3 regions of the Rhizobium sp. GCM10022189 genome follow, and region 1 is predicted to be linked to each of the others. Evidence: riboswitches for the same ligand, from Rfam matches in the RefSeq annotation. Region 1 holds a riboswitch; each other region holds the start of a gene.
What was found. Region 1 has a riboswitch for cobalamin ahead of cobU (bifunctional adenosylcobinamide kinase/adenosylcobinamide-phosphate guanylyltransferase). Riboswitches for the same ligand answer to the same signal wherever they lie in the genome.
Positions count from the first base shown of each region.

Region 1 (4,207 bases):
CCGCGGCTCGACCCCGGTCGGTGGCCCGAAGGGTCGGATGAGGGGGCCACCCCACAAACGTCTGCATCGTGTTCCTGTTGCTCACTCCTTGCGTCGCTCGCCCCCCTCATCTGCCCTGTCGGGCATCTTCTCCCCGCTGGGGCGAAGACCGAACCGGTAAACTCCTTCCACTCCTCAACCCCAACCAGCCCCCGCCCCGGCCACCAGATCCCCGCCTTCATCAGCGGCGCGGCCGGCGCCGGCTTCTCCTCGCCCGAAAGCATCGCCGCCGCATAGGCGAGAAAGCCCCGCGCATTGGCATCCCCGCCCTCGATCAGATAGGCCCAGAGCGCGTTCAGATCCTCCAGCGCCACGTTCGAAAACGGCGTCAGCCCCGCATCCGGCCTGCTGTCGCCCGGCAGCACCGCAATCAGCGCCCCGCTGCGTGCGGCGGCCGCATGCAGCGCCTCCAGCGCATAGTGAAAATAGCTCGCCCCGCCGAGCGCCCGCACGATGATGAGCTTCGCATGCCGCGCCGTGCGTTCCACATAGGTATCGACCGACATCGGATGTTTCAGGCTCATCAGGCTCGCAAGCCTCAGGGAATAGCCCGCCCCGCCGGCATGCGCCGCGGCAACCGCCGCAAGCTCGGTATCGGCGGCCGACAGGAACAGGATATCGCCCGGCGACTGGCCGAGGTCGATCGCCTCGTCCCCGTCGCTGATCGTTCCCTGCTGGGCGAGAAGCAGATGCATTCAATATCCTCAGACGAGCGCTTCGATCGCCTTGCGCACCGCGTCCTGGTCCATCTCGTGCAGGCCGATGACGACGAGGCGTGTATTGCGCGTTTCACCCGGCGCCCAGGCGCGGTCGAAATACTGGTCGACGCGCGCCCCCACGGCCTGCAGCTGCAGGCGCATCGGCTTGCCGGAAACATCGACGAAGCCCTTCAGGCGCAGCACGTCATGTTCGGCGATGATGCCCTTCAGCTTCTCGACGAAGCCGGCCGCATCCGGGACGGCACCGAGCTCGACGACGAAACTGTCAAATTCGTCATGGTCGTGCGGCGCGCCGTCCTCATGCTCCAGCTCGTGATGGGACTTGCGGTTGCCGATATCGTCTTCCGTGCCGATGCCGAGGCCGAGCAGCACGCCGGCCGGCACCTCGCCGTTCCTGGCCTCGATCATCACGGGCTTGCGGGCGATGCGCGAGGCGACTTCGCTCTTCACGCGGCCAAGCCCGTCGGCATCGATCAGATCGGTCTTGTTGAGCACGATCAGGTCGGCGCAGGTCAGCTGGTCCTCGAACAGTTCCTCGATCGGGCTTTCGTGATCGAGCGATTCGTCCGCCGCGCGGCGCGCGTCGACGGCATCGTGGTCGTCGGCAAAACGCCCGGCGGCAACCGCCGCGCTATCGACCACGGTGATGACGCCGTCGACGGTCACTTCGCTGCGGATGTCAGGCCAGTTGAAGGCGGCGACGAGCGGCTGCGGCAGGGCAAGGCCCGAGGTTTCGATGACGATATGGTCCGGGCGCTGGTCGCGCTCCAGAAGCTTCGTCATGGTCGGGATGAAATCGTCGGCCACCGTGCAGCAGATGCAGCCGTTGGTCAGCTCGATAATGTCGTCCTCGGTGCAATTCTCCGCCCCGCAGCCCTTCAGCACGTCGCCGTCGACGCCGAGATCGCCGAACTCGTTGATGATGAGCGCGATCTTCCTGCCGCCGGCATTGGTGAGCAGGTTGCGGATCATGGTCGTCTTGCCGGCGCCGAGAAAGCCGGTGATGACGGTTGCGGGAATTTTCTGCTGCATGGTCTAACCCTTCATTTTCAGCGGCAGTCCGGCCGCGATGAAATAAACGTCGTCGGCTTGCGCCGCGATCATCTGGTGCAGCCGTCCGGCATGGTCGCGAAACTCGCGCGCCATGCGGTTCTCCGGCACGATGCCGAGGCCGACTTCATTGGAAACGATGACGAGCCGCGCCTTTGCCCGCGGCAGGAAGGCGGCAAGCGCGGCCGACCGGGCGGCGATATCGCCCCCCTCCATCATCAGGTTGGTCAGCCACAGCGTCAGGCAATCGACGAGGACCGCCCGGCCCTCGCCGTCGATGGCGGCAAGCCGCTCGGCAAGATCGAGCGGCTCCTCATGCGTGGTCCAGGCGGGGCCGCGATCGGCCCTGTGCTGGTCGATGCGCGCCTGCATCTCGTCGTCCCAGGCGCGGCCGGTGGCGACGTAATGGCGCTCGAGGCCGCTTGCGGTGACGAGATTTTCGGCGAAGCGGGATTTGCCGGAACGGGCGCCGCCGAGGATGAAGGTGGCGGTCATGATAATGCTGCCCTGGGAGAGAGGGCGTGCCCCTCTCTCCTCCCCTCATTCCTGTGCTTGTCACAGGAATCCAGCGTGCCCAAGTCCTTGGGCACGAGAGACTCGTTCAACGATGGCATAGATTCATTCACGGCGCAGACGCGCCGTGGCTGGATTCCTGTGACAAGCACAGGAATGAGGGAGGAGAGGAAAGCGCGCGCCAGGGGCCTACCACCGTCAGGCGCCAGAACCCCATTACCGACGGGCGTCGAAACACCACCCCCACATCTCACCACACGAGGCAGCGCCGAATCGCATTCTTCAGCCAAGACAACCTCCGTGCTGGCAGCGGGCAAGATACCCAGATTGGGCATTATGCCCGGCACGGATGGCAGGTCTCCTGGCTCGCAGCTATCGGCCCCGACCGGGGCGACCTCTGCAGGTCGCCCCTGATCGTGCCAGCGGATCCGCCTCGCCTTCCCGGCTGCCTGTCGTGAAAAGGCGGACGATTCGTAGAAATAGAGGCGTCCTGCCCCGGCTGATCACGATGCATTTCCAGTGGCTTTTCCGGCACCTGCTCCGCCTTGCCCGCCCGCGGAATGCGAGGCCGTCGGCGCAGCGGCGCACATGCCGGACGGAAGACCCTGACTGCTCTACAGTCGCGGGGTCGGCTGTGATGAAGGCGCCCGGCTTGGGTCCGCCCCGTCACATTCCCTTTTCATCCGGAAGGCGCAAGCCGATCCGGAACCATCCATTATGTGGTTTCATGGTTAGGCGCGCGCAATCCCCGTGTCAATTGCCGGCCGATGTGCCAAAGCCGTTCATCTCGACTTACACTACCAAGATTATCGAGTTTATTCAAAAACTTACGTCATAAAAACTTTACCGCCCAGCCGGTATTTTGCCGCAATTGCCGCTCATGCGGATGCCGGCTCCGCCCTTGACCCCCACTCATGCCGCCTAGTTTCCCCATGATGCTCTCCCGAATGGATATCCGCCGTTTCCGGCCCCTCACCACCATTTTCGATTTGGGACGCCTGCGGGCGCTCGTGCGCCACAGCGAAATGGGCATGGTCTTTGCCGGCGCGCTCGTCGGCATCGCCTCGGGGCTTGCGGTCACGGCCATGAGCTATGTCTCGGAACAGATGCACAGGCTGATCTTCGGCATTGACGGGACGGCAAGGCTCAGCGCCTCGCAGATCGACAGCAAGTTCCTGCTGATGACCGCCCCGATTGCCGGCGGCGCCCTCCTCGGCCTGCTGATCTTCATCCTCGCCAGATGGCGCAAGAAGCCGATGGTCGATCCGATCGAGGCCAACGCGCTGCATGGCGGCCGCCTGTCGCTGACCGACAGCATCCTCGTCGCCGTCCAGAATCTCGTGTCCAACGGCTTCGGCGCGTCCGTGGGGCTGGAGGCCGGCTACACGCAGCTTGCCGCCGGCATCGCCTCGAAGTTCGGCCTGAAGCTGCAGCTGCGCCGCGCCGATCTGCGCGTTCTCGTCGGCTGCGGCGCGGCCGGCGCCATCGCCGCCGCCTTCAACGCGCCGCTGACGGGTGCCTTCTACGCCTTCGAGCTGATCGTCGGCACCTACACGATCGTCTCGCTGACACCCGTCGTCGTCGCGGCCCTCGTCGCCACGCTGGTCGCGCGGCTGCTGGCCGGCAGCGATTTCGTCATCGACGTCGGCAGCTTCGGCGCCGTCCAGCCGGCCGATTACGTGCCGGCCATCGCGCTTGGCGCCTTCTGCGCCGGCATCGGCATTCTCATCATGCAGGGCGTCTCCTTCGTCGAGGAACTGGCGCGCAAGAGTTCCATCGCGCTGCCCTTCCGCCCGGCGCTCGGCGGCATCATCGTCGGCCTGCTGGCGCTGGTCTCGCCGCAGGTGCTTGCCGCCGGCCACGGGGCGCTGCACCTCAACCTTGCC
Region 1 is NZ_JBHSOR010000012.1:42,232-46,438, reverse strand. Features, by position in the region: partial or broken gene ACFPWW_RS09560 (cobaltochelatase subunit CobN) at 1-734, opposite strand, end outside; gene cobW (cobalamin biosynthesis protein CobW) at 744-1,790, opposite strand; gene cobU (bifunctional adenosylcobinamide kinase/adenosylcobinamide-phosphate guanylyltransferase) at 1,794-2,303, opposite strand; cobalamin riboswitch at 2,655-3,049, opposite strand; gene ACFPWW_RS09545 (chloride channel protein) at 3,257-4,207, shown strand, end outside.

Region 2 (4,207 bases), on a different contig from region 1:
CAATGGTTGCAGCCTTCGACGGCGTAGACGGAATCGGACCAGATCAGCGCCGGCAGGCCCGCCGCCGCGCCGCCGATCCAGGCCGCCGCCTCAAGCACGGCGGTCAGTTCCATCCTGTTATTGGCGGAATTCTCCGCGCCGCCGAAGCCGGCGGCGATTTCGGCGCCGTCGCGGTAGGCGACGAAGGCCCATCCTCCCTGCCCGGAACCGGGCTCGAAACAGCCGTCCACGAAAACGTGAAGGCCCTGTCTGCCCTGCGGCATTGCCGATGCGGCTGCGCGGGAGAGCATGTCGCGTGGGATATCTGTCATATCAACTGTTTAGCTGTCACGGATGCCCCCGCGCGATTGCGGGAGCGGCGGAAACGGAGCATCGGGTCTTCTGGATAAGATCGCAAAAATGCGCTAGGAATTCATCCGAGCTTATTAAGGGAAATACGTTAAGACAAAGCGCGGCGGATTGAAGCCGCAATTCGCCGATGGATGCTTTTTCTCACTCCGGAACGACGTCGTGAAGCGCCGAAACCTGTATCTCGTCTTCTTTCTGGCATTCGCGGTTCCCGCAGAGGCGCAGACCAATGCGATCTGCGAGGATCTGCGCGGGCGTCTTGCCGACCTGCCGCAGGTGATCGGCAATGCCAACGGCACCGAGATGCGCCAATATGCGGGCGCGCTGGCCGAACAGAATCTGGAATTGCGCAAGGTGCGCGGCGATCTGCGCCGCTACGGCTGCACGTCCGGCAGCATGGTCGTCGTCGGCGGCGAGAATGCCGGCTTCTGCGAGGAGCTGGAACAGGCGCAGGCAAAGATGGTGGACAACATCCGCTACCTGCAGGACCGCCGCGACGCGTTGCGCCAGTCCGCTGTCGATCCGGCCCGCGAAGGCCTGCTGGCCGCGCTTGAAGACAATGGCTGCAACGGCGAGAGTTTCAGCGAACCCGCACAGGGCGATCTCTATGCGCCGGCCCCCTCGATCGAGGAACAGGCCATGCGCGGCGATACGTTCATTCCCCTCGGCGGCGGTGAGCGCTACGGCCTGCCGCGCGCCGAAATGCTCTCGCCCGTCAGCACCATCTGCGTGCGCACCTGCGACGGCGGCTTCTTCCCGATCAGCAACAACGCCACCTCGGTCGATTTCGGCCGCGATGCCGCGACCTGCGCCAAGATGTGCCCCGGCGTGGAGACGGAACTCTACTATCGCGATATTTCCAGCACCGAAGCCGCAAACATGATCTCGACGGCGACGGGCGCGCCCTATGGCGCGATGAAGAACGCCTTCGCCTACAAGACCCGCCCGCCCGGCGAAAAATCCGCCTGCTCCTGCAACCTGACGGCCTATTACGAGGAAATGCGCCGGAGCCAGACGGTCTCCGCGCCGGCGCCCGAGCCGCAGGGCTCGATCACCACGATCCGCACTGAGGCCCCGAAGGCCGCGAATACGCCGCCGCAGGCGCAGGTGCCGGATCGCCCCTACGATCCGGCAACCAAGGTTCGCCAGGTCGGCCCGCAATTCCTTGCCGGCGATCAGGGCAAGATCGATCTTGCCAATCCGGCCGTGTCAGGCCCGCAGCCGCAGCAGCAGCCGTAAAAGACGGCGCGGCCTTAGCCTGCCGCCTGCCCCCAGCCGTCATGGAAGACCAGCTCTTCCAGCGCCAGGCGCTGCCGCCAGCCCTTGACCGCCAGTTCCGGCTCTTCATAGAGCCGATCGACGAAACCGGCGCAGAGCCAGGCCACGACCTCGATATGATCGGGTATGCCGAGAATCTGCTTCAGGTCGCCCTCGCGAAAGATGCTGACCCAGCCGATGCCGACGCCTTCGGCTCGTGCCGCAAGCCACAGGTTCTGGATGGCGCAGACGGTGGAATAGCTGTCCATGCGCGGATTGTGCGTGCGCCCCAGCACGACGCTGCCGCTGCGGGTGGGATCGCAGGTGACGCAGATGCCGAGCGGCGCCTCGACGATTCCTTCGAGCTTCAGCGCGCGATAGGCCTGCCGCCGTTCGGCCGCAAACATCAGGGCGGCCTCTTCATTGGCCTTGACGAAAGCGTCGCGCACCCGCGCCCTCACCTCGGCGCTTTTGACCAGAACGAAATTCCACGGCTGCATGAAGCCGACCGAAGGCGCGTGATGGGCGGCCGTCAGAAGCCGCCTGATCAGGTCGTCCGGCAAGGGATCGGGCAGGAACTCGCCGCGCACGTCGCGCCGCGTCATGATTGCGTGATAGACGGCCTCGCGTTCGGCCGCAGAAAAACCGGATGCCGGGCAAACGGCATCGTCAATGGGTCGCATCGTCAAATCCCCAACAACGCAACCGCCCGCCGTCCGCGCGGGTTAGGTCTATCTTGCCAGGCCGGTCTTCTGACTCGGCGTCATCCGCCCGGCCGCTGCCTTCCCGGCCCTGCGGCCAGTGGCGTCATGAAGCGGCGGGCGTCGGCCTTACAGCGTTGGGCACGTTCCGGTCTTGCACCGGATTCCCGATTCTCCCGCCTGTGACGGCGGGCACCTGACAATCGGATCTATGGCGCGGAAACGGCACGACGGCAAGCCGCTGCGACATTGATTTCGTGGACAGGCCGAAAATGCTGGCCTAGAAGGAAGCCAGAATCCGACCGGTGCCGAAGGCGCCGAATCCCATCCCGTTGCATTCCGGTTGCCCGTGTCCCGTCTAACGCCGATGATCCTTGCGGTCGCCCTGTTCATGGAACAGATGGATTCGACCGTGATTGCCACCAGCCTGCCGGCCATTGCCGCCGATATCGGCACCTCGCCGATCGCGCTCAAGCTTGCAGTAACGAGCTACCTCGTGGCGCTGGCGATCTTCATTCCGATCAGCGGCTGGATGTCGGATCGCTTCGGCGCCCGCAACGTCTTCCGGCTGGCGATCTTCGTCTTCATGGTCGGCTCGGTCGCCTGCGCCTTTTCCAATTCCATCGCCGCCTTCGTGATCTCCCGCCTCATCCAGGGCGCCGGCGGCTCGATGATGACGCCGGTCGGCCGGTTGCTGCTGGTGCGCGGCACGCCACGTCACCAGCTGGTGAATGCCATGGCCTGGCTGACCATACCGGCGCTCATCGGCCCGATCATGGGGCCGCCGATCGGCGGCTTCCTGACCACCTATCTGAGCTGGCACTGGATCTTCTGGATCAACGTGCCGATCGGCATTATCGGCATTGCTCTCGTCACCCGCTTCCTGCCGGCGGTCGAGCCGCGCAGCCCCAAGCCGATGGATTTTCCGGGCTTCTTCCTTTCAGGGATAGGTTTTGCCGGTTTCGTCTTCGGCATTTCCGTCATCAGCCTGCCGGCCGTTCCCATCGTCTACGGTTATGTCACCGTCGCCGTCGGCATCCTCTCCGGCATCCTCTATTTCGTGCACGCGAAACGCACGCCGCATCCGCTGCTCGATCCGAAAATGTTCCGTTATCCGATGTTCCGGGCGGCGATTCTCGGCGCTTCGAATTTCCGCATGGGGCTTGGCGCGCTGCCCTTCCTCCTGCCGCTGATGCTGCAGCTCGGTTTCGGGCTGACGCCGCTGCAGTCCGGCTCGATCACCTTCGTCAGCGCGCTCGGCTCCATGGGCTCGAAATTCGCGGCATCGCGCACCTACAATGCCTTCGGCTTCCGCAACGTCATCGCGCTGACGACCTTCCTGGCGGCGATCTTCCTGGGCATCAACGGCTTCTTCACCGCCGAAACGCCTGTCTACGTCATCATGGGCTGTCTTCTCGTCGGCGGCCTGCTGCGCTCCATGGCCTTCTCGGGCGTCAACGCCATGGCCTTCGGCGATGTGGACGAGGCGGACAGCAGCCAGGCAACCGCCATCAATGCCGTGGCGCAGCGCATCTCCATGGCCATGGGCGTTGCCGTGGCCGGCACGATCCTGGAAGTCTCCGCAAGCTTCCATGGCGGCAGGCTCACGGTCGGCGATTTCCACATCGCCTTCTTCATCGTGGCGACGATCTCGGCGCTTGCCTGCATCACCTTCCTGCGCCTGCCCGCCAATGCCGGCGAGGAACTGACGACGCGGCGCCGCAAGAACCGGCATCCGGAAGAGGCAATGGCGGAAAGCCGCTGAAAACTTCACCGACCCGTCATTTTTCCTCACAGATTCCGCGTGACAATTCCAATTCGCATGTCTACATAGGCGGCATGTCGATTTCGTCCGTTTACGCATCGCGATTTTATTCGTACCGCTGCTTCCAGCGGATGCG
Region 2 is NZ_JBHSOR010000002.1:10,401-14,607, reverse strand. Features, by position in the region: gene ACFPWW_RS00300 (ribonuclease H family protein) at 1-311, opposite strand, end outside; gene ACFPWW_RS00295 (DUF2865 domain-containing protein) at 511-1,587, shown strand; gene bluB (5,6-dimethylbenzimidazole synthase) at 1,602-2,288, opposite strand; cobalamin riboswitch at 2,330-2,521, opposite strand; gene ACFPWW_RS00285 (MFS transporter) at 2,674-4,071, shown strand.
Region 2: linked by a shared signal. The riboswitch ahead of bluB (5,6-dimethylbenzimidazole synthase) and the one ahead of cobU (bifunctional adenosylcobinamide kinase/adenosylcobinamide-phosphate guanylyltransferase) in region 1 are both predicted to bind cobalamin.

Region 3 (4,207 bases), on a different contig from region 1:
TGCGCTCGCGGGCGAGATATCCGTGCAGGTTCATCTGTCCCAGGCCGATGGCGTGGCTGTCGTCATTGCCCTTTTCGATCGACGGAACCGAGGAAATATGGCTCATGTCGGAAACGGCCGTCAGCGCCCGGATCGAGGTCTCGATCGTCTTGCCGAAATCGGATGAATCCATCGCCATGGCAATGTTGAGCGAGCCGAGATTGCAGGAAATATCCTTGCCGAGATGCTTGTAGGACAGGTCGTCGTTAAACGTGCTCGCCTCGCTCACCTGCAGGATTTCCGAGCAGAGATTGCTCATGGTGATGCGGCCGTCGATCGGGTTTGCCCGGTTCACCGTGTCTTCGAACATGATGTAGGGATAGCCGCTCTCGAACTGGATCTCGGCGATCACCTGGAAGAATTCGCGCGCCTTGATCTTCTTCTTGGTGATACGGGCATCCGCCACCATCTCGCGATACTTCTCCGTCACCGAGATTTCGGTGAAGGGCACGCCATAGACCCGCTCCACGTCATAGGGCGAGAAGAGGTACATATCCTCGTTGTTCCTGGCGAGCTCGAAGGTGATGTCGGGCACAACGACGCCGAGCGACAGCGTCTTGATGCGGATCTTCTCGTCGGCATTCTCACGCTTGGTATCGAGGAAGCGCATGATATCGGGGTGATGCGCGTTGAGATAGACGGCGCCCGCCCCCTGCCGCGCACCGAGCTGGTTGGCATAGGAGAAACTGTCTTCCAGCAGCTTCATGACGGGAATAATGCCGGAGGACTGGTTCTCGATCTGCTTGATCGGCGCACCAGCCTCGCGGATGTTCGTCAAGGACAGCGCCACGCCGCCGCCGCGCTTGGAAAGCTGCAGTGCGGAATTGATGGAGCGGCCGATCGATTCCATATTGTCTTCGACGCGCAGCAGGAAGCACGAGACGAGCTCGCCGCGCTGTTTCTTGCCGGCATTGAGGAAGGTCGGCGTTGCCGGCTGGAAACGGCCGCTGATGATCTCTTCGACCAGATCGCGGGCGAGCTGCTCGTTGCCCCCGGCCAGCGTCAGCGCCACCATGCAGATACGGTCTTCATAACGCTCCAGGTAGCGCTTGCCGTCGAAAGTCTTCAGCGTATAGCTGGTGTAATATTTGAAGGCGCCAAGGAAGGTCGGAAAACGGAACTTCTTGGCATAGGCCTGGTCGAACAGGTCACGCACGAAATTGAAGGAATACTGGTCGAGCACGTCCTGCTCGTAATAGCCTTCGGTTACGAGATAATCGAGCTTCTCCCGAAGATTGTGGAAGAACACCGTGTTCTGGTTCACATGCTGCAGGAAATACTGCTTGGCCGCCATGCGGTCCTTGTCGAGCTGGATCTTTCCCTCATCGTCATAGAGGTTCAGCATCGCGTTCAGCGCGTGGTAGTCCAGCGCTTCGGCCGCCTTCAGCGGCTTTGCGCCCGCATCCCGCGTCAGGCTTGTTCCCGTGTCCAAAATCGTCCCATCCCGTTTTTGACATTGGCGACATCCTCGGCAGTTCCCAGAAGCTCGAACCGGTAGAGATACGGCACCCGGCACTTCTGCGAGATCACGTCGCCGGCAAGCCCGTAGGTCTCGCCGAAATTGCTGTTGCCCGCAGCAATCACGCCGCGGATGTTGGAGCGGTTTTCCGCGTCGTTGAGGAAGCGGATCACCTGCTTGGGCACGGCTCCCTTCACGATTCCCGGGGCCCCGTCGCCGCAATAGGTGGGCGAGATCAGCACATAGGGTTCGTGAACGTGGATGTCTTCAGCGCCGAGGGGAATGCGCGCCGCGCGCAGTCCCAGCTTCTCGACGAAACGATGGGTATTCTCGGACCGGCTGGAAAAATAGACGATCAGGCCCATCGCTCCTCTCCGCTCAGGAGAGCGCGCTGATCATGTCGGGACGGAAACCCGCCCAGTGGCTGTCGCCGGCAACGACGACCGGGACCTGCATGTAGCCCATGCCGCGCACGCGATCGAGCGCGTCGGCATCCTCGGAAATATCGATGATCTGATAGTCGACGCCCAGACGGTCGAGGGCGCGGTAGGTAGCGGTGCACTGTACGCAGGCAGGCTTGCTGTAAACGGTAACGCTCATCATGTTCCTCGTGATGTCAATGGATTCCGGACGCAATACTGGGATCGGGCGCCTTGCGGCGTCCGAGGCAACGCTTGATATGGATCTGGCAAATGGGCGTATTACACGCCGAACACTCTTCCCCGCAGGATCTGCGCAGGCGGCGGTTTTGATGCTCTCGACATGACTTCAACCCCGAAGTGTTCATGCGGACGTTCGGGGGCAGCGCAACGGATGCGGATTTCTCCGCCTGACATCTACGCGACCTTCCGGACACCCCGCCCGTGGACATCTCGTTCAAGGCAGGTCTCCTGGCTCGCGGGTCGAAGCACCCTGCCCCCAGCCTTCCCAAAGCTTCATGCCTCAGTGACCTGAAATCGGACAGTTGCTCGCCGCTTACAGTTGCGGGGGCAGCTCCGGCCTTGTCGCGCCGTCATGGCGAAACGCACCGTATTCCCGTCTTAGCCCTCGACCCTCACGAATCGAAGGAACCTTGAACACTAGATATAGTACGCGAATCCCGGTTTGCGTCAACGGATGGTTTGCGCATCGCGTTACGGCATGTTTGAAATCGCTGCATTCCTGTGAAAAACGTGGTTAATGGATGCTTAAATAAAGCAGGCTGCGGAGGAGGGCTTGCGGGTGGAAGCCGGCAGATCGCCGGCTTCCGGGAATCAGTTGGACGCTCAGGAGTGGGTCGATGCTGCCGCCCCACGCAGCAGCCTTGCGGCAGCGACCATGTTGACGAGCGCCGGGCGAACCTCTTCCCACTTGCGCGTCTTCAATCCGCAATCCGGATTGATCCAGAGCTGCCCGTCCGTCAGACGCCGGCGCGCCAGCGTCAGGAGTTCGGTCATCTCCTCGACTTCGGGAACGCGGGGCGAATGGATGTCGTAGACGCCAGGGCCGATCTCGTTCGGATATTTGTAGCTGCGGAAGGCCTCCAGCAGTTCCATCTTCGACCGTGAGGTCTCGATCGAGATCACGTCGGCATCCATCGCCGCAATCGCATCGATGATCTGGTTGAACTCCGAATAGCACATATGCGTGTGGATCTGCGTTTCGTCCGATACGCCGGATGAGCACAGGCGAAAACTTTCGACAGCCCAGTCGAGATAGGTCTTCCAATCGGCCTTGCGCAGCGGCAGGCCTTCGCGAAGGGCGGCCTCGTCGATCTGGATCATCGCCGCGCCGGCCCGTTCGAGATCGAGCACCTCGTCACGGATCGCGAGCGCGATCTGCCGACTGACATCGGCACGCGAGAGATCGTCGCGCACGAAGGACCAGTTGAGGATCGTCACCGGCCCGGTCAGCATGCCCTTGACCGGCTTTTGCGTCAGCGATTGCGCATAACGCCACCATTCCACCGTCATCGGTGCGGGGCGGAAGACGTCGCCGAAGATGATGGGCGGGCGGACATAGCGCGAGCCGTAGCTCTGCACCCAGGCATGCTGTGTGAAGGCGAAACCGGAAAGCTGCTCGCCGAAATACTGCACCATGTCGTTACGCTCGAATTCGCCGTGGACGAGCACGTCGAGGCCGATCTCTTCCTGCCAGCGGATCGCCGCTTCGGTCTCCTTTTTCAGGAAGGCATTGTACTCTGTCTCGCTGATCGTGCCCCTGGTGAAGGCCGAGCGGGATTTTCGCACGTCCGACGTCTGCGGGAAGGAGCCGATCGTCGTCGTCGGAAAGAGCGGCAGCCGAAGTTTACGCTCCTGCAGGCCTGTCCGCTCGGCAAAGGCACTGCCGCGTGTCTTCATCGCCGCATCGATCGCGCCGACGCGCTGCCTGACTTTCTGGTCATGCACGCGCGCGGATCGAGCCCGCGAGGCGACGGCCTGCGAGGCGGCCGCAATCGCTCCGGAAGCCTTGCCGGCATTGCCGAGCGCTGCAATTTCGTCCAGTTTCTGGGTCGCGAAGGCGAGCCACGATCTCAGCTCACCATCAAGCCCGGTCTCCAGTTCCAGATCGATCGGCACATGCAGCAGCGAGCAGGAGGGCGCGATCTGCAGCCGGTCGGCACCGAAATGCCGGACCAGCGGTTCAATCTTCTGCAGGATCGCAGCGAGGTCCGCCCTCCAGATGTTGCGCCCGTCGATGACGCCAAGCGACAACACCAGGCCGTCGGGC
Region 3 is NZ_JBHSOR010000004.1:73,520-77,726, reverse strand. Features, by position in the region: gene nrdE (class 1b ribonucleoside-diphosphate reductase subunit alpha) at 1-1,471, opposite strand, end outside; gene nrdI (class Ib ribonucleoside-diphosphate reductase assembly flavoprotein NrdI) at 1,450-1,863, opposite strand; gene nrdH (glutaredoxin-like protein NrdH) at 1,877-2,098, opposite strand; cobalamin riboswitch at 2,361-2,588, opposite strand; gene metE (5-methyltetrahydropteroyltriglutamate--homocysteine S-methyltransferase) at 2,764-4,207, opposite strand, start outside.
Region 3: linked by a shared signal. The riboswitch ahead of nrdH (glutaredoxin-like protein NrdH) and the one ahead of cobU (bifunctional adenosylcobinamide kinase/adenosylcobinamide-phosphate guanylyltransferase) in region 1 are both predicted to bind cobalamin.